One region of the Salinicoccus sp. Marseille-QA3875 genome, then DNA from elsewhere that is predicted to be linked to it. Evidence: predicted binding sites of a transcription regulator. Region 1 holds the regulator's gene; the other holds the start of a gene.
The links. Region 1 encodes LexA, which represses DNA repair genes until DNA is damaged. Its sites were predicted from a motif close to CGAACATATGTTCG; they were not measured.
Positions count from the first base shown of each region.

Region 1 (10,360 bases):
ATTGCGAATTCACGCACACCGAACCAGATATTTTTACCGGCATAATTATCTTTGCTGAAATCTTCTTCACCGCTGACAGAAGTTTTATTACTTCCGGCAAGGTCAGCTGCACCGCCGAACAATGATGGGACTGATTTGGACAATGCCTGAATCATGTCTCCTGAAGTGCCGCGTGTCGCTTTTTTAGTGCCTGCATCATATTTTGGCAGCTCTGCGTCATAATCAGCAGGTACTTCTTCGTTGATTGCTGCGATGAATTCAGCATGTTTTTCCGGTTCATCTTTACTGTATTCCTCAAGAAGATTTTCCCATGCCTCCTGAGTTTCATTGCCGCGCTTATTCAATGATTCATTAAAGCGTTTATAAACATCTTCCTCAACATGGAAAGTTTTCTCAGGATCTAAACCGTAATATTCAAATGCAGCCTGACGTTCTTCACTGCCGAGCGGCGCACCATGTGCATCACTCTTACCGGATTTGTTGGGCGCACCGTATCCGATGACAGTTTTCACTTCGATCATTGCAGGCTTATCCGCTTTTTTGGCATTGTTTATCGCCTGGTCGATCTCTTCCAGGTCGTTACCGTCTTTTACCAGCTGATAATCCCAGCCGTATGCTTCAAATCTCTTTTTAATATCTTCGGAGAAGCTTTTATCCAAGTCGCCATCAAGTGAAATATCATTGGAATCATAAAGGACAACCAGATTGTCCAATTTCAAATGACCTGCGAACGAAGCTGTTTCGTGAGAAATCCCTTCCATTAAATCACCGTCACTCACAAGTGCATAAGTGTAATGATCAACCACTTTATAATCTTCAGTATTATATTTAGCGGCGAGATGCTTCTCAGCCATAGCCATACCGATACTCATAGCAAAGCCCTGCCCCAGAGGCCCCGTTGTAATTTCCACACCTTCAGTGTGTTTGAATTCAGGATGTCCTGGTGTTTTGGACTCATATTGTCTAAAGTTTTTAATTTCTTCAAGTTCAAGTCCACCTGATAAATGAAGTAAACTGTAGATCAGCATTGATCCATGCCCCGCACTGAGCACAAAGCGGTCACGGTTGAACCAATCCATTGAATTCGGATTGAAGTTCAGATGTTTGCTCCACAATGTGTATGCCATAGGTGCAGCACCCATCGGCAGTCCAGGGTGACCTGAATTTGCTTTTTCAATTGCATCAATTGAAAGTGTACGGATAGTGTTAATTGCTAATTGATCAGTATTATCAAAAGCCATCTTAATATCTCCTCTATTTTCTAATATTTTTCTCTCGTTGAATTGATTTTAACTTTTCCGGAGTCACGTCACTGCCTTCGGGGTCGATGACTTTAGTCTGTTCAACCTGGGCTTTGAATGATTTGCGGAAAGTTTTCAAATACTCTTGTCTTAATTCCTGTTGTTCAGTTGCTTCCGGCTTAGTCAGAGTACCATTTTTCTTTTTCTTCGCAAGTTCATTGATGCGATCGAGTTTTTTCTTTTCAAGCATGAAAATCAATCCTTTCCTATATAATTTAACACAAAAAAAAGTATGAGTACATTCTCATACTTAAATAATTATTTTCCCATAGTGACGGACTTCATATCACTATCAATTTCCTCGGTGGTCAACATCTTTTCTTCAATAATTTCATCTAATGCGTTCGTATCGTGTTCGATTGCCATTGTTTCATTGTGTACTTCTTGTGTATATATATTATCAGAATGTGCGTTCTTTCCATAATTGTTAGAATAGATATATATTGTGCCGATCATCACTACTGCTATGAATAATAAAGAAAAACCTTTGATTTCTTTAAACATCAGTCATCCTCCTCGAACATTTGTTTGTAATCAAATATTAACAGAACACTTGTTCTCAGTCAAGTGTTTAGCGAACAAACGTTTGTAAGATGTCCGAACTTATGCTATCATTATAAATAATAAAGGGCTGGAGGTCTTACTATGAAAGAAATCAGTGACAGACAGAAACAGATCTATCAATATATAAAAAGAACAGTTCAAGAAAAAGGTTATCCACCGAGTGTCAGGGAAATTGGAAATGCAGTAGGTTTGCAGTCCAGTTCCACCGTACATGGACACCTCGCAAAGTTGGAAGAGAAAGGCTATATCAGAAGAGATCCGACTAAACCGAGGGCGATTGAAATCGTCCAGGCGGAAAATCAGGCACATACTCCAGTAATTCAGGTGCCTGTCCTAGGTAAGGTCACAGCAGGTCTCCCTATTACGGCAGTTGAAAATGTTGATGAATACTTCCCTTTACCTGAACATTTTACAGCAAACCATAACAGTGAAATATTCCTGCTCAATGTAGCCGGGGACAGTATGATCGATGCCGGCATCTTTGATGGGGACCGGGTCATCGTCCGGAAACAGAACATCGCCCATAATGGTGATATCATCGTAGCAATGACCGAAGAGGACGAAGCGACTGTTAAGCGGTTTTATAAGGAAAAAGGATATTATCGTCTGCAGCCTGAAAATACTGCACTCGAACCGATCTACCTCGACAGTGTGACTGTCCTTGGAAAAGTGGTCGGTCTGTTCAGAGAATTTTAAAATTTAAAAATCATTATAATAAAAATAGATTCGTCCGGAGAATCCGGACGAATCTATTTTTTAATGTAATTCTCTGTATAATAAGGGACCTCTTCATCATTATATTCAACACCGATACCCAAATGTGTATATTTATCATTCAGCGTATTCACTCTGTGTTCTTTAGAGTTCATCAGACTGTGATGTGAAAATATTGGCGAAGTATGGCCCATGGCAATATTTTCTCCTGCGAGTCTATAAGATACTTCCAAAGATTCAATTCTGCTTTTTAAAGTACTTCCGTCAGGTGACTCGTGGGAAAAAAAGTCATTTTCCGACATATCTCTGCTGTGCCCTCCGGCTGCTTCACTGACCAAGTCCTCATGTTCCAATGGGGCCACACCATATTTTTCCCTTGTCGCATTGATCAGATGATAGTTTAATCGTTCGTTATCTTTTTCAGGCGGATGATTATACATTGTGTCGCTGTGCTTCATCTCTGATTTATCCACTGTCAGAAGCCCGTTGACTGCATCTTCCTCATACACATCATAAAAGAAATAGACATACTTATCATTGATTTCAAAAACATCATATTCTTCATTTTCCACTACCAGATGTTTTCCGCCCTTATCAACCGTTTTTACAGGATGATCGTAAATTTCTCTTATAGTTTCACGGTCCATATCTTCTATATTGATAGAGTCGATGGTCACTTCATCATCATTAGTATAAAGTCCTGTAATTTCTCTGTCGTTCACTAGAAGAATATGAAAGATATCATTTTTATCCATGATATGAAATTCTCCGGAAAATTCACTGTCGATGACAGCATTGACATCTTCAGCTTCAGCTTCAAATCTTTCCCCAATATTGTATTCAATCGAATATGACTGTGTACTGTTGACCTGCTCTATTTTAGAAGTATCATAGTTTGGCAGCACATACAGATTCAACCATTCGTTGGCATAACTCTTATTTAATCCATTTTTAAAATTATATGACTCAACGGCTGGGTACAAGAAAAATAAAACCAGCAGTAACATTAAAAATGCGATTGTTTTTTTAAACATGGCTTCACCTGCTTCAGTCTTCAGTATTGATTAAAAATCAATTCATCAAAAATATCCTGTCGCTCTTATTCCGTGTAATTTTCATCAACAATATCATTCTCTTAATAATTCTATTCATTTATTTTCACCATCAGATTATCGATTAATCTCGCTCTTTCAAATTGTACAGCAATGAATATTATAACATTCGAGACAACATACGTCATTATTCCCAGATCGGGATGGCTTAAAATTTGAACGTCATCCACCGTACCCGAAGTATTTTCATTAATGTGAGCGGTGATCTGTTTCAATATTTCTTCAACATCCCTTTCGCCGCTCTGAATCAGTTTATTGCCGAGCTGCAAACTTTTGTAAACATGAGGAGCTTCGAGCAATTCCTGCTCATTCAAGTTCGTGTTTCTGCTGCTTTTGGCAAGTCCTGTTTCTTCACGTTCTGTTTCCACTGCCAGAATCTCTATATCATGATTGAAATCTTCTATCATCTTCTGGACAATCATCAGCTGCTGCCTGTCCTTCTCGCCAAAGGTGACATAATGCGGCTTGATGATATTAAACAGTTTATTGACCACGGTCACGACGCCTTCGAAGTGTCCCGGGCGCTTAACACCATCAAGTACGTCTGCCATACTTTTCAACGAGATTTCGAGTTCCATTTCTTCAGGATACATCTCATGCACTTCAGGATGGAACACATAGTCAACCCCATTTTCCTTCAGCAGTTTAAGATCCTGATCCAGGTTCCTGGGGTAGTTGTCAAAATCTTCATCAGGACCGAACTGCAGAGGATTGACAAATATGCTGACCACTACAGTATCACCATGCTTTTTGGCTGCCTCGACCAGCTTCAAATGGCCGCTGTGCAAATAGCCCATAGTCGGAACCAGGGCTATTTCACCTATATTTTCAGCACTTAAAAATTCTCTTATTTCATTTATTTTACTTGTTGTCTTCATCCTCATAAACCTTCTTTTTATAAGTAGTCTTTTCGTCCGGGAATTTACCCTCTTTCACTTCCTGCACATATTGCTTAATACCCTTTACCCCAATTTCATCCATATCTCCATACTGCTTTACGAATTTAGGCGGCTTGTCCGAGCCATATTTTAAAATATCATGATAGACAAGTACCTGTCCGTCAGTGCCGACACCAGCACCGATGCCGATAAGCGGAATATCCACCCTCCCTGAAGCCTTTACCGCGAGGTCACTCGGGATCGCTTCGAGAACGGTCATGACCACACCAAGCGTTTCAAATGTCTCGAGTGCAGCCAATAATTCTTCCGCCTCCTCCCTTGAAGATGCCTGCATTTTAAAACCTGTGATACCCACAGACTGCGGTGTCAGCCCCAGGTGCCCGACAACAGGAACACCGGCTTCGACTAATATATGTACAAAATTCTTAAGGTGTGCGCCTTCTATCTTAACAGCATCTGCACCACTTTCCTGATAGAGTCTGATTGCATTTCCCACCGCTTCTTCACTGCTCACATGGTAAGTGCCAAACGGCATATCCACAACAATGTATGTATCGGGCGCTCCTCTTCTCACAGCTTTCGTATGATGGATCATATCTTGAAGAGTCACCTCTATAGTCGAATTGTAGCCCAGCACAGTCATGCCGAGTGAGTCACCGACGAGTATCACGTCCACACCAGCCGCCTCCGCCTGGCGCGCACTCGGGTAATCGTACGCCGTCAGCATCGTAATTTTTTCTTTATTTTGTTTCATTTCGATAAAATCCATTGTAGATTTCATTAATCTTCCCCCTGTATGTCAGATAAGTTATAATTATTTTACCATATTAATATAAAATCATTCGGAGGAATATTATGAAAATTGCCTGTATCGGCATCGGAGCGGTCGGGAGCATCATTGCCAGAGAATTAAAATCAATGGATTTGGACATCACTCTATTCTCAAGAACTGAAAGGAACGGCTTTACCATATTGGAAAACAATGAATATATTGATTACGATTATTTTATTCAATCGATTGACAATCATGATGAAACGAAATTTGATATAATTTTTATTTCCACAAAAGCAACAGCTCTAAGAAGTTTAGTTAGTACCATCTCGGAAATTTCCCATGATGACACGGATATCATACTGTGTGAAAATGGCATGGGTTATGATAGTTGGTTCAAAAACAGCATACCGGCAGTCGTCTATATCAGCGGCCAGAAAAAACACGATTACATAGAACATTTCAGGGACAGCAGACTGATCATCGAAAATAAAAAATACCGTCACCTTGATGAATTGATCGAGCAGCTTGAATCAGACCAGGATGTGGAACTTGAAATCATCAAAAATGACAAGTTTGAAAAACTGCGTTATGAAAAACTTCTGATTAACCTGGGCGTGAATACGATGACGGCGTTATCACAGAATACTGCACAAATCTTCAAGGACGCGGATGTCGTTGACCTGACAAAGCAGCTGCTGAAAGAAGGCCAGAAAATTATTAATCAGGAATCTGACATAATAACCGATGATTTCATCGACGAGTCGGTAAAGCTTTTCCAAAGTTATCCGGACCATATGGGCACAAGTATGTATTACGATGTGATGGATCAGAAAGAGACTGAATATGAATTTATCCAGAAATACTTCCACGATAATAAAGGCGATTTGAGCACCCCTGTACTCGATGTCATCTACACATTACTGAAGGGATATTCATATGGGTTCACCCGTGGGAACAATTGATAAAACTAAATTGACAGCAGGGCTTGACGCCATAACTCGAGTCAAACCACCCACACTTACAGCGCCAGTCGTAAAACATTTTATATTATCAAAAAACTATCCGGCACAAATCAGTGCCGGACAGCTTTTTACGTACCGCAAAATGTATTTTGAATCATCTCTTCATCTTTCGGCGGTCTTTTATAATATTCATCGTGTTCGTCACTGTATGGATTTTTGAATATCTCCACCAGTTTCTCAACTTTGGTCATGTCGTCTGTCTTCACCGCATAGAATAAAGCCTCTTCGACAAGGTGGTTACGCGGAATGACAGCTGGATTGACGCTTTTCATAAGTCTGAATGCATCATCGGCGGACTGGTCTTTATTTTCAAGCGCAGTCTGCCATTTTTCAAGCCATGCATTGAATGTTTCCGTGTCTTTCACTTTAATATCAGATGCCTGGTCCAGTGACAATGCTCTGAAGGTTGATGTATGGTCGAGTGACTCTTTTTCCAGAATTTCCAGGAAGTCAAGAACGAGCTCAACATCACTTTCCTCCGGTTGTACAATACCCAATTTATTCACCATATTTGTCAGCCAGTAGGTCTGGTACAGATCTTTATAGTGATCCAGTTTTTCCTGCGCTATTTCTATCGCTTTATCCTGATCTTCATGAAGCAGCGGAATCAGTGTTTCTGCAAATTTGGCCAGGTTCCACTGTGCAATTCCCGGCTGGTTCCTGAATTGATATCTGCCCTGTACATCAATTGAACTGAACACCGTCTTCGGGTCATAATAATCGATGAATGCACATGGCCCGTAATCGATCGTTTCACCGCTGATAGCCATATTATCCGTATTCATTACACCGTGGATAAAACCGATCGACTGCCATTTGGCAATCAAATAACTTTGGGCATGGACCACAGCTTCCAAAAATAATTCATATTTATTTTCTTTATCAGAAAAATCCGGATAATGACGCTCGATTGCGTAATCAGCCAGTTCTTTTACAGCTTCTTCACTTTCAATGATTGCATACTGGAAAGTGCCTGCTCTCAAGTGGCTGCTCGCCACTCGTGTCAACACCGCACTCTTCAATGCCTGCTCCCGCATGACGGAATCACCGGTTAAAGTGACAGCAAGACTCCGCGTCGTCGGAACGCCGAGTGCATGCATGGCTTCACTGATGATATATTCCCTCAGCATCGGTCCGAGCGGTGCACGTCCGTCACCTGAACGGGAATATTGAGTCCGTCCTGAACCTTTCAGCTGCACATCATATCTTTCACCATGATGCATATGCTCACCGAGCAGCAGTGCTCTCCCGTCGCCAAGCATCGTGAACTGTCCGAACTGATGGCCTGCATAAGCCATCGCAAGCGGTGTATCCTTGATTATTTTATTGCCGGCCAGTACTCCGGCACCGTCGTCTGAATTGAGTGCCGATTTATCCAGACCAAGACTGTCACTAAGACGGTCGTTGAACAATAGGATTTCCGGGTTGCTTGATTTCTCGGGTTCCGCTTCAGTATAAAAATGTGACGATAAATTCTTATACGTCGTTTCAAAATTGAAACCAAATGTCATTCTCTCATCTCCATTTTAAATAAGTTCTTCCAAAGCCATGTGCAGTGCGTATATTACATGCTCCATCACGAGCCCGCCCTGGACAAATACCGTGTAAGGGGGTCTGATCGGTCCATCCGCACTCAGCTCAAGGGATGCACCCTGCACAAATGTCCCGGCTGCCATGATTACCGGATTCTGATATCCCGGAATGAGGTCCGGGATCGGCATGAATTTCGCATTCACCGGACTTGCTTTTTGTATCATCTGAGTGAATTTGATCATCTCCTCTTCACTATTGAAGCTCACTGTCTGGATCAGATCGGTCCGTTTATCTGCCGGTGCGGGATCTGTCGTCATACCGATTTTTGCCAGTACATGACTTGTCAGAACAGCACCGTTCAAACTTTCCACTACCGCATGCGGTGCCATATAGAATCCCTGGAACATATCTGTCAGGGCATTCAGGCTCGCGCCCATCTCTTTCCCTATTCCGGGGACTGTGAGACGGTAGCTGACTCGCTCAACAAGATCTGCCCGTCCAGCGACATAACCACCCATTTTCGCAAGACCGCCGCCGGGATTTTTAATAAGGCTTCCTGCAATAATATCAGCACCCGCTTCAAGCGGCTCTCTATCCTCGACAAATTCACCGTAACAGTTGTCTACGAAAATGATGATTTCGGGATGTCTTTCTTTAATACTCCGGCAGACATGTTCTATCTCATCAATCGTCGTCGATGCTCTCAGTGAGTATCCCCGCGACCTCTGGATGCCGATGACTTTCGTCTTATCTGAAACTGCATCTAAAATTCCATCGATATCAAACGTATCATCTTTCAGCTCCACTTCTCTGTAGGACACGCCTTCCTCATACAGGCTGCCGATATCCTCTTCACTGCTGCCGATGACCTTTTCCAATGTGTCATAGGGCGTGCCTGTAATATATAACAATTCATCCCCCTGCTTTAATAAAGACAGTAGTGTCAGGCTGATAGCATGTGTCCCTGAAATGATCTGGGTTCTCACAAGTGCATCTTCAGCTTTGAACACGTATCTGTAAATATCTTCAAGCTTATCCCGGCCGATATCATTATACCCGTAGCCGGTCGTCCCGGAGAAGTCCGTGTCCGTCACTTCATTCTCGAGAAAAGCCGCCATCACTTTTGAAAAGTTCTTATAGCCGAGCTTTTTATTTTCTTTAATGATTGGTTCTATTTCATCCAATGATTCTTCAATCAGGTTTTGTACCGCCAATGTCGTCACTGCCTACAATCCTTTCAACCCATCCACCTTCGGGTGAATGGCCTTCTACTTTTAATATGCCGGTCTCTTCATCCATTTCACTGCTCTCGATAATGGTTGCGCTCTTGAGCGAATAATACAGATGCATATCTTCAGCCGGTAATTCAACTTTGTAATCTTCAAATTCTTTTTTCATGAAATCTTCCAGATGCCTGTTCATTTCTTCCTGCGGTGTATTTTTTGAAACGTATACGCTGTGTTCTGCCGGAATGAGATTCAGTTCATCATTGAGATCCGTCTTATTGAAGAAGATGATCTGGGGGATGTCAGTCATATCCAGCTCCTTCATCAGACCTTTGACAGTATCGTAATGTGTCGTAATATTATCTGCATCATTGTCGATTACATGAATGATGAAATCACTGTCGCCCGCTTCCTCCAGAGTGGACTTGAAGCTTTCAACGAGCGTCGTCGGCAGATTTTGAATGAATCCGACCGTATCCGTCAGGACACAGTTGAACCCGCTCGGCATTTCCAGTTTTCTCGTCTTCGGATCGAGTGTTGCGAATAATTTATCCTGCTCCAAAGTATTGCTGTCAGCCATGACATTGAACAACGTAGATTTCCCGGCGTTCGTATAACCGATCAGAGACACTTTGACCACTTGATTCTTCTTCCGCTGTTCACGGTATCTTTCACGGTGGTTGATGATTGTCTTCAACTGATTTTTAATCTCTTTTATGCGTGTATTGATATGACGCCTGTCCGTCTCAAGCTTCGTCTCACCCGGTCCTCTTGTACCGATTCCTGCACCGAGCCTCGACAGGTTGATCCCCTGCCCTTTCAGCCTCGGCACCAGATATTCGAGCTGTGCCAGTTCGACCTGCAGCTGACCGGCTTTACTCTGAGCCCTTAAACTGAATATATCCAGAATGACCTGTGTACGGTCAATCACCTTAGTATCCATAACTGATTCTATCTTTCTGTTTTGACTGGCAGTGATTTCATTGTTGATAATACAGTAGTCGATCTCTTCATCATAGCTTTCGGCAACAGACTCTAAAAATCCTATCCCGACATAGCTTTTCGGATCCATCGAATTTCTGTTCTGTACATGTGATCCGATGACCTCGATACCGCTTGAAACGGCGAGACTTTTCAATTCTTCTATCTCTGATTCGATATCTTTCACTTCGAATGTATTCACAGCAATGATAATGCCTTTAAAATTCTCAGAC
Region 1 covers NZ_CM143103.1:2,373,189-2,383,548, reverse strand. Annotated here, with positions in the region: gene tkt (transketolase) at 1-1,241, opposite strand, end outside; gene ACY8DT_RS12070 (DUF896 domain-containing protein) at 1,255-1,491, opposite strand; gene ACY8DT_RS12065 (hypothetical protein) at 1,560-1,805, opposite strand; gene lexA (transcriptional repressor LexA) at 1,947-2,561, shown strand; gene ACY8DT_RS12055 (CAP domain-containing protein) at 2,615-3,613, opposite strand; gene panC (pantoate--beta-alanine ligase) at 3,724-4,569, opposite strand; gene panB (3-methyl-2-oxobutanoate hydroxymethyltransferase) at 4,553-5,371, opposite strand; gene ACY8DT_RS12040 (ketopantoate reductase C-terminal domain-containing protein) at 5,446-6,327, shown strand; gene ACY8DT_RS12035 (protein adenylyltransferase SelO) at 6,456-7,898, opposite strand; gene ACY8DT_RS12030 (methionine gamma-lyase family protein) at 7,914-9,134, opposite strand; gene hflX (GTPase HflX) at 9,112-10,360, opposite strand, start outside.

Region 2 (10,360 bases), 630 kb from region 1:
AACAATCGGCTGATGAATCAAGAGTAACCATAACAAACCCGGTAAAAAAAGTAAAGGCCCTTGCGAAAATAAAATCCGACATGACCGAAATATCTGAAGGTGAAGTGGTTTTAACCGCTGATACAGTTGTATCGAAGGACGGCGTCATCTATGAAAAACCGAAGAATAAAGACCATGCCCATCAGATGATAAAAGAATTCAGCGGTGCTGTACATCAAGTTCACACTGCCTGTCTGCTCCGGTCAATGCATGATGAAAAGATGATTGTGTCTAAAACAGACGTGACATTTTACGATTTAACCGAGAAAGATATTGAAAGTTATTTACAGACCGATGACTTTTCCGACAAAGCCGGCGGTTATGGCATACAAAGCTACGGCGCTCTGCTGGTCAAAGAGATTAAAGGTGACTACAACACAGTTGTCGGGCTGCCGCTTGCTGAAGTTGTCCATACGTTAAAAGAATGGCAGGAGTGATTATTTGTCTCCTCGCCATTCTGCATAAAACTGTTCAAGATAATCTTCCATGAAACGATGACGCTCTTCTGCGAGTGTTTTAGCAGCATCTGTGTGCATCAGTTCTTTCAACTTCAGCAACTTTTCATAGAAATGATTGATCATCGTATTATTGCTCTTACGATATTCCTCTGCAGTCATATTTGATCTGGCATCTATTTCAGAGTCATACATCTCGTGATTTTTTGCTCCGCCAAATATGAATGTTCTCGCAATGCCGATTGCACCGAGTGCATCCAGCCTGTCCGCATCCTGGACGATCTTATCCTCAATGCTCCTGACTTTGAATTCATTATTTCCACCTTTGAAAGATACCGACTGCATGGCATACAATATTTTCTCGACAGCTGCCTCTCCGATGGCAAAACTTCTCAAATAATCTCTGGCATCTTCAACTGCATGCTCACTTTTATTCAGCTTGTCATCTATTGTGTCATGAAGCAGGCTTGCCACAGCAATGATGAAGTAGTCCCCGCCTGCACTTTCCTGAATGTGCAGTGCATTTCTGTACACCCTCATCACATGGTGAAAATCATGACCTGTAGAATCACCTGCATGAAATTCTTCAACATGATTTTTTACTGATTCAATGATTTGTTCTTTGTTCATATCGATCCCTCAACAATCCTGATGATATTGATAAAACTCTCGAAACTGAAAATACCACACCCAAAGGGTGTGGTAAAGGTCATCTATATATTACTCAGCTTCCTGGAATTGTAATTCCAGGTTGACTTTAACGTCTTTACTTACAAGTACGCCGCCTGTTTCAAGTGACGCGTTCCAAGTCAGACCGTAATCTTCACGGTTGATTGTGAATGAACCTTCGAAACCATGTACCGTTCCGCCGCCCATAGGGTCTTTACCCTGACCGTTATATTCCATTACGATTGTTTCTTCTCTAGTTACATCTTTTATAGTCAAATCACCAGTCACTTTAAAAGAATCACCTGTTTTTTCAATTTTGCTTGAAGTGAAAGTGATCGTCGGATATTTCTCAGTATCGAAGAAATCCTCTGATTGAAGATGGCCGTCACGGTCGGCTACTTTAGTGTTGACAGTTGCTGCGTTAGCTGAAGCTTTCAGAGTCGCATTTTCAAAGTCTTCCATTGAATCCGTATCGATTTCAACTGAATACTCATTGAAAGTACCTTTTACTTTAGTCACCATCATATGTTTTACTGAGAATTCTACTTCCGAGTGAACGTTATCTGCTACAAATTTAGTCATTATTAAAAAAACCTCCAAGTTTTATTGTTATCTTTATTTGATCTATATTTATAATAATACACTTGGTTACTAAAAGCAAGTAGTAAACTTATAAAAACTCTAATTCTAAGTATTATTTTACACTTTAGGAGTGATTGCTGCTCAAATCATTAAAGAATTTTATAATCTCTGCGTTCATATCATCAATATTTTCGGTATGCAAATATTGATGGCCCTCATTTTCGTATACTACCAGCTCTGCATCTTTGCCCTGCCTTTTCATCTTTTCATACATCTGCTCAGATTCAGTATAAGGCACCCTGACATCATTTTTTGAATGGAATATCCTTAACGGGGTCTGAATTGCCCGGGTATTCCCGAGCGGCGCAATCTCCCGCATGAACTTATCATGCTCGCCGATAAAGCCATATTCATGTGAACGCAGTTCTCTGCGCCATTTTGATGTGTTTCTAAGCAGTGTTATTAAATGGGAGATGCCGACGATATCCACTGCACCCTTCCATAATTCAGGATAATGAGAGATTGACAGTAGTGTGATAAAACCGCCGTAGCTTCTTCCCATTATAAATATTCTTCTTCTGTCAGCCAAATGAACATCGATTAGATGCTTTCTCAAATGAACGACGTCACGGACCGCATCCAGCCGCTTCTCCTTATCGTCCAGTCCGATATAGAATTTATGGTAGCCGGTACTGCCTCTTATATTCGGTACCGCAATCTGATAACCTTCTTTAGATAATTTATAATACAGTTCATTGAATTCCGGACGTGCCTGGGATTCCGGGCCGCCGTGTATATGAATGACCGTTTTAACATCACTGCGCTGCTGTTCATATAAATAAAAAGGGATATCCAAATCATCAAATGACACATAAGTATTTGAAGAGACAGAAATCTCCGTATCCAGGGACCTGTTCCCAAACAACTTTTCAAGTGAGCCGCCGTCCAGATCATACCGATAGAAATGATGCGGTTCCGCCATGCCTGAATATAAGAAATATAAGTAGTTCTGACTTTTTTTAAACGACTGGATGACACCTTTAAAAGGCAGATCCATTTTTGTTGATATACCTTCTTTTATATCGTATTCGTAAACTTGTGAAAAACCATTTTCATTCAAAGTCAAATATGCAGTATTATTATCGGATGATAATATAAAATGTTCTATATTCCATTTGAAATCTGTAATTCTCTCATATGACCATGTGTTTTTATCGAGCGAATAAAGATTCAGGTAACCGTTGGTATAATCACTGATGAATACTGCACGCTTTTCGTCGATTGAATTATAATTTTTAAATCTGCCTTCAGGAAAAGGAAGTTCTATAATTTCATTCTTCTCCATATCATAAAGATATAGGCGTTGATTGATGTTGGTCACGTCCTGGCTGATTAAAAGCTTGTCATCATCATATCTGGATAAAATTTTAACTGGCTTGTCAAATGTCTCAAGCAACTGGATTTCACCATCAAATGTGGATGAGCACAGTTCAAAATCTCCTTTATCCTGATGATTTCTTAAATATATGATTTTGTCATTGATTGTGGTGCCGTAGTAATGATAGTAATCCGGTGCGTCAGTCAGGGGGATATTTCTATCTGCCAATTTGAATTGTTCTCTTTCATTGCCATTAAAATCTGTCGAAATCATCAATTGGTCCTCTGCAAACCAATATTTTTTAACGTTCTGTCTTTCGTCTGTCACCTGCTGGATTGAACCGTCACCGAGATGATACTTATGAAGTTCCCTCTTCCCCGTCTGGTCACTGATGAAATATAGATGATTGTCCTTAAATTTCATGTTCAAGTATTTTACAAACTCCGACACTTTCATCACTCCTAATATGCTTCTATAATACAAAAATACCCTAAACCTTTTCTCTTTAAAAGGTTTAGGGTACAAGCATCAGAAACTTTCTACTTTTCCTTCTGTAATTTTGCGTTCGATGAGTCTGTCACCGACATATATATATATGATACCTGTTTCGAAATCAGTGTAGTTTGATTTATAATATACTGCCTCATAGTCATAATCATCATCAATGTTATCCACGATCATATAAGCATCGTCGATTTTTTTAAGAAACACTCTCTTACCTGATGCATAATCAAAGAAATCATTATCGACCGCAAGGTTGAACGGAATGAAAGTCAGGAACGTCTGCGGCAGTTTAGTCAATATATAGCTGGACAGTGAGCCTTGGAGGATAAGATCCATCAACTGTTCTCTGTCTTCACCGATAATCAAATGGTCTGTTTTCTTTTTCTGGGCATATTGAACTGCTTTTTCAAATGCGTGTTTAGGTACAGTTTCAATAATATCTAGATTACAATTCAAGTCTTCAGCACGGTTTTTAATCAGCTGGAAGTCCACTTCCTTGTTATACTTCAACTCATTGGAACTGATATCGACGACAAGAATATTAAGGTTATCATCATTTTGAACCAACTCCAGGGCATGTTTGATCATGCCTTCACCTTGAATTCCGTATTCAATTACAATTGTAACGTTTTTACCCATAACAAGTCTCCTCTAATCACAGATATGATGTAAATATGATTATAACATCTTGTCACAGAATTGATATATTATAAATAAATTTATTTGTGATAATTTACAGCAATCTGTGTGCCGATTTTTGCATTATTCTTAACCAGCTTGATATTTGTTTCCAAACTCTTTCCGCCAGTGTTTTCCACCACTTTACTCAACAGGAATGGTGTTGAATCTTTTCCATGAATGCCTTTTTCCCGGGCTTCTTTAACAGCGTCACCAATGATGCCGTCTATATACTCTCTGTCCATTTCATCTTCTTCAGGAATAGGGTTTGCCACTACGATGCCGCCGTGCAGGTTCAATTCATATTTGGTTTTTGCAATGGATGCAATCTCTTCAGTCGTGTCACTTGATGCATTGAGTCCAATACCACTCTCACGAGTAAAGAATGCAGGCAGTTCATCGGTCTGATAACCGATTACAGGGACACCTTTCGTTTCAAGGTATTCCATGGTCTTATCGAGGTCTAAAATAGATTTGGCACCTGCGCATATCACTACAACATCTGTCTGTGCAAGTTCTTCCAAATCTGCAGAAATATCCATTGTATTTTCCACACCGCGGTGAACGCCTCCGATACCGCCTGTAACGAAGAAACGGATGCCTGCCATCTCTGCACAGATCATCGTCGATGCCACTGTTGTGGCACCCAGCTGCTTAGTTGCCACTACCTGCGCTATATCTCTTCTGGACACTTTCGCAATGCCTTCGGTGTTACCCATGATTTCAAGCTCTTCATCATTCAGCCCGATCTTGATCTTACCGTCTATGATTGCTATTGTTGCGGGCACTGCACCATTCTCTCTTACAATCTGCTCGACTTCTTTTGCCATCTCGACATTTTGAGGATATGGCATGCCATGTGAAATAATTGTAGATTCCAATGCAACTACGGGTTTATTTTCATCTAAAGCTTTCTGTACTTCGTCTGTAATGCTTAAAAATTGTTTCATTTGATTTCCTCCAGATTTTTTAATAATTGATGCTCATCCAAATCCTGTCTGACTGTATAGCTTGTTTCAATTGTTTTTCTGCTGTTGATCATGCCCAGTTTGATTATATCTTCTATATCCATACCCTTCAGCCAGCCGTATACAACCGCTGCAGAGAATGAATCACCTGCACCTGTGACATCTGTCACTTTATCCGACTTCTCTATCACATGGACAGATGCTTCGCTGCCAGTGCTGTATGCAAGCGAACTGGAGCCATTTGTCACAATGACATGTTCCACTCCTTCACCATTCCATTTGCGCACAGATTCCATCAGATCTTTTTCTGTTTCTATCTTCATGTTGAAGTGTGTTTCAGTTTCATCACGGTTGACGATCATCCAGTTCACAGCATGCAGATTGTGAGGAAGATTTTTCATTTTAGGGCCAGATACCGGAATCAGCACCACTTTAATATCGTGTTTTTCAGCATAAGCGCATAAAAACTCGAGAGATGCTCTCGGTATATTCAAATCAGCGATGATACATTTCGCGCCCTTCAGTATATAGGTGTTTTTAATCAGAACCTCAGGCGTCAGTTCATCATACACATCCATATCCGCAAAACCGTACTCCATATCACCTGTATCACTGATCAATGCTGTATATGAACCCGTACTCTTATTACCAATCTGATGTACATAATCCAGATTGACGAATGGCGATGTCAAAGTTCTGATCGTATCCCACTCACTGTCAACACCGCAAGCTGTAATAAGCGTTACATCCTGCGACAGCCTGCCCAGGTTCTCGCCTATGTTTCTCGCCACCCCGCCAATAGATTTAGTTGACTGGATGGGATTTGAAGTGCCGTGAATCAACTGATCTGTTACATAGTACTTACGGTCGACGTTCGCAGCACCGATACACACTATAGGATACTCATCATTTAAAACATAAGCCTTGCCATGCACATATTCTTTTCTAATCAGCCCGGAAATGATATTAGCTACTGTAGAGCGCGATAAACCGACCTTATCAGAAAGTTCCTGCTGGGATATAAAAGGATTTTCTTTTATATTATCCAAAACCATCTGTTCCTTTTCATTCACGACCGCACCTCCATAAAACATTTGTTTGATAAATAAACATTTGTTTATAATATATCATAAAATGATCGGATAGACAGTATTTTTTTAAAAAAGTTTTCATTCTAAAAGAAACTGGATATATAAAATTATTAATCAAAAAAGTTCACTTTATATCTTGACCATCACTACTATTATGCGTTATAATTCTATTATTGTCTTTAAATATTCCACATGCCACCATGGCGGAATTGGCAGACGCGTTGGATTCAAAATCCAATGGCCGTAAAGGTCGTGTCGGTTCGATCCCGACTGGTGGTACTACTTACCCCTGGAGTACATACTTCAGGGGATTTTTTATGCTTTATTATTTTACATACTAAAAAAACCAGGTGCATCAGCAGCTGGTTTTCTATATAACAATTAATTTTAATTAATGAAACAATATAAAATAAAATGGAGCGGAAGATAGGATTTGAACCTATGTCTTGCTTCAGGTAGAAGCATGTTCTAAACACTAAACTACTTCCGCATCTTATAAAAGGGTGCTAAAGGCGCCAACCGGATTTGAACCGGTGATAGAGGATTTGCAGTCCTCGGCCTTACCACTTGGCTATGGCGCCGAAAAAACTGGGCTGAAAGGATTCGAACCTTTGCATGACGAGACCAAAACCCGTTGCCTTACCGCTTGGCTACAGCCCAAAATGGGGCGACCGATGGGTTTCGAACCCACGCATGCCGGAACCACAATCCGGTGTGTTAACCACTTCACCACGATCGCCATGGCAGGGGTAGTAGGAATCGAACCCACACCAAAGGTTTTGGAGACCTCTATTCTACCATTGAACTATACCCCTAGAATGGAGAGGGGCAGATTCGAACTGCCGAACCCGAAGGAGCGGATTTACAGTCCGCCGCGTTTAGCCACTTCGCTACCTCTCCATAAATGGTGCCGGCCAGAGGACTTGAACCCCCAACCTACTGATTACAAGTCAGTTGCTCTACCAATTGAGCTAGGCCGGCTATTTTCAAAGGTGGTCCAGGACGGAATCGAACCGCCGACACAAGGATTTTCAATCCTTTGCTCTACCGACTGAGCTACTGGACCACAACTGTATTTTATAAATAAAAAAATGGCGGTCCTGACGGGAATTGAACCCGCGATCTCCTGCGTGACAGGCAGGCATGTTAACCGCTACACCACAGGACCTGAGTAAAAACAAATAATTGCGGGAGTTGGATTTGAACCAACGACCTCCGGGTTATGAGCCCGACGAGCTACCGAACTGCTCCATCCCGCGATAATAATATTAAAATAATGGCGGAGGAAGAGGGATTCGAACCCCCGCGGGCGGTTAAGCCCCTGTCGGTTTTCAAGACCGATCCCTTCAGCCGAACTTGGGTATTCCTCCATATGAAAATAAGTTAAAACGATGGTGGACCTTGCAGGACTCGAACCTGCGACCCAACGGTTATGAGCCGTTTGCTCTGACCAACTGAGCTAAAGGTCCGTATGGCGGTGGAGGGGATCGAACCCCCGACCTCACGGGTATGAACCGTGCGCTCTAGCCAGCTGAGCTACACCGCCGTGTTAAACTCAATCTATAATGGTGGAGACTAGCGGGATCGAACCGCTGACCTCCTGCGTGCAAGGCAGGCGCTCTCCCAGCTGAGCTAAGCCCCCATTATAATAAAAAAGTAAAAGTGAATCAAGTCGGGAAGACAGGATTCGAACCTGCGACCCCTTGGTCCCAAACCAAGTGCTCTACCAAGCTGAGCTACTTCCCGCTATACGCGCCCGAGAGGAGTCGAACCCCTAGCCTTCTGATCCGTAGTCAGACGCTCTATCCAATTGAGCTACGGGCGCAAAATATATGGTGCCGAGAACCGGAATCGAACCGGTACGGTAATTACTTACCGCAGGATTTTAAGTCCTGTGCGTCTGCCAATTCCGCCACCCCGGCAAACAGGGTATTTAATAATAGATGGAGCGGAAGACGGGATTCGAACCCGCGACCCCCACCTTGGCAAGGTGGTGTTCTACCACTGAACTACTTCCGCTTACTATTGATGATAAAAATGGTGCGGGTGAAGGGAGTCGAACCCCCACGCCGTAAAGCGCTAGATCCTAAGTCTAGTGCGTCTGCCAGTTCCGCCACACCCGCATGAAACATGAGCCATAGAGGACTCGAACCTCTGACCCTTTGATTAAAAGTCAAATGCTCTACCACCTGAGCTAATGGCTCATTCTACTAATGAATGAATGGTGCCGGCCAGAGGACTTGAACCCCCAACCTACTGATTACAAGTCAGTTGCTCTACCAATTGAGCTAGGCCGGCAATAAATGGTGGAGAATGACGGGTTCGAACCGCCGACCCTCTGCTTGTAAGGCAGATGCTCTCCCAGCTGAGCTAATTCTCCAAAATATGATGGTACTATAAAGTTCTAAATATGTAAAGCATTGCCTGGCAGCGTCCTACTCTGACGGGACGAATGTCCAACTACCATCGGCGCTGGAGAGCTTAACGGCTGTGTTCGGCATGGGAACAGGTGTGGCCTCTCCGCCATCACTACCAGACAATGTTGACTGTCGAATACATGAAATGTAATCACAGATTAAGGATGTTCGACTGAATCGAACGAATGTGACGATGTCACATTCAAAACCGGATAGAAGCAAACAAACCAAGCAAGTGTAAAAAGCCTTTACACGGTACAAATCTTTGAATAAGTCGTCGATCGATTAGTATTCGTCCGCTGAGTATGTTGCCATACGTACACGCCGAACCTATCTACCTCATCATCTCTGAGGGATCTATTGGGGAAATCTCATCTTGAGGGGGGCTTCATGCTTAGATGCTTTCAGCACTTATCCCGTCCATACATAGCTACCCAGCAATGCCGTTGGCACGACAACTGGTACACCAGGGGTATGTCCATCCCGGTCCTCTCGTACTAAGGACAGCGCCTCTCAAATTTCCTACGCCCACGACGGATAGGGACCGAACTGTCTCACGACGTTCTGAACCCAGCTCGCGTGCCGCTTTAATGGGCGAACAGCCCAACCCTTGGGACCGACTACAGCCCCAGGATGCGACGAGCCGACATCGAGGTGCCAAACCTCCCCGTCGATGTGAACTCTTGGGGGAGATAAGCCTGTTATCCCCGGGGTAGCTTTTATCCGTTGAGCGATGGCCCTTCCATGCGGAACCACCGGATCACTAAGTCCGTCTTTCGACCCTGCTCGACTTGTTGGTCTCGCAGTCAAGCTCCCTTATGCCTTTACACTCTGTGAATGATTTCCAACCATTCTGAGGGAACCTTTGAGCGCCTCCGTTACTCTTTAGGAGGCGACCGCCCCAGTCAAACTGTCCACCTGACACTGTCTCCCGCCCGGATCACGGGCGTGGGTTAGAATATCAACATCACCAGGGTGGTATCCCACCGGCGCCTCCATGTATACTGGCGTACACACTTCACAGGCTCCCACCTATTCTGTACGGGGGATGTCAAGATTCAATATCAGGATACAGTAAAGCTCCACGGGGTCTTTCCGTCCTGTCGCGGGTAACCTGCATCTTCACAGGTAATATGATTTCACCGAGCCTCTCGTTGAGACAGTGCCCAAATCGTTGCGCCTTTCGTGCGGGTCAGAACTTACCTGACAAGGAATTTCGCTACCTTAGGACCGTTATAGTTACGGCCGCCGTTTACTGGGGCTTCAATTTGCACCTTCGTTCCGAAGAACTAAGCGCGCCTCTTAACCTTCCAGCACCGGGCAGGCGTCAGCCCCTATACGTCACCTTTCGGTTTGGCAGAGACCTGTGTTTTTGATAAACAGTCGCTTGGGCCTATTCACTGCGGCTCATATCTCTATGAGCACCCCTTCTCCCGAAGTTACGGGGTCATTTTGCCGAGTTCCTTAACGAGAGTTCGCTCGCTCACCTTAGAATTCTCTTCCCAACTACCTGTGTCGGTTTACGGTACGGGCGGTATATATCTTGCTAGCAGCTTTTCTTGGCAGTGTGAATCAACAG
Region 2 covers NZ_CM143103.1:243,671-254,030, forward strand. Annotated here, with positions in the region: gene ACY8DT_RS01300 (Maf family protein) at 1-476, shown strand, start outside; gene ACY8DT_RS01305 (HD domain-containing protein) at 477-1,124, opposite strand; gene ACY8DT_RS01310 (YceI family protein) at 1,215-1,745, opposite strand; gene ACY8DT_RS01315 (S9 family peptidase) at 1,870-3,573, opposite strand; gene ACY8DT_RS01320 (hypothetical protein) at 3,652-4,266, opposite strand; gene ACY8DT_RS01325 (pseudouridine-5'-phosphate glycosidase) at 4,347-5,255, opposite strand; gene ACY8DT_RS01330 (carbohydrate kinase) at 5,252-6,346, opposite strand; tRNA gene ACY8DT_RS01335 (tRNA-Leu) at 6,559-6,643, shown strand; tRNA gene ACY8DT_RS01340 (tRNA-OTHER) at 6,780-6,854, opposite strand; tRNA gene ACY8DT_RS01345 (tRNA-Cys) at 6,875-6,945, opposite strand; tRNA gene ACY8DT_RS01350 (tRNA-Gln) at 6,953-7,024, opposite strand; tRNA gene ACY8DT_RS01355 (tRNA-His) at 7,028-7,103, opposite strand; tRNA gene ACY8DT_RS01360 (tRNA-Trp) at 7,106-7,179, opposite strand; tRNA gene ACY8DT_RS01365 (tRNA-Tyr) at 7,184-7,264, opposite strand; tRNA gene ACY8DT_RS01370 (tRNA-Thr) at 7,270-7,345, opposite strand; tRNA gene ACY8DT_RS01375 (tRNA-Phe) at 7,358-7,430, opposite strand; tRNA gene ACY8DT_RS01380 (tRNA-Asp) at 7,457-7,532, opposite strand; tRNA gene ACY8DT_RS01385 (tRNA-Met) at 7,550-7,623, opposite strand; tRNA gene ACY8DT_RS01390 (tRNA-Ser) at 7,642-7,734, opposite strand; tRNA gene ACY8DT_RS01395 (tRNA-Ile) at 7,757-7,833, opposite strand; tRNA gene ACY8DT_RS01400 (tRNA-Met) at 7,837-7,910, opposite strand; tRNA gene ACY8DT_RS01405 (tRNA-Ala) at 7,931-8,006, opposite strand; tRNA gene ACY8DT_RS01410 (tRNA-Pro) at 8,037-8,110, opposite strand; tRNA gene ACY8DT_RS01415 (tRNA-Arg) at 8,116-8,189, opposite strand; tRNA gene ACY8DT_RS01420 (tRNA-Leu) at 8,198-8,286, opposite strand; tRNA gene ACY8DT_RS01425 (tRNA-Gly) at 8,309-8,383, opposite strand; tRNA gene ACY8DT_RS01430 (tRNA-Leu) at 8,403-8,487, opposite strand; tRNA gene ACY8DT_RS01435 (tRNA-Lys) at 8,496-8,568, opposite strand; tRNA gene ACY8DT_RS01440 (tRNA-Thr) at 8,587-8,662, opposite strand; tRNA gene ACY8DT_RS01445 (tRNA-Val) at 8,669-8,744, opposite strand; rRNA gene rrf (5S ribosomal RNA) at 8,787-8,901, opposite strand; rRNA gene ACY8DT_RS01455 (23S ribosomal RNA) at 9,047-10,360, opposite strand, start outside.
Region 2: ACY8DT_RS01330 (carbohydrate kinase) is a predicted target of LexA. The motif match lies at 6,361-6,374, and genes of this name have one in related genera.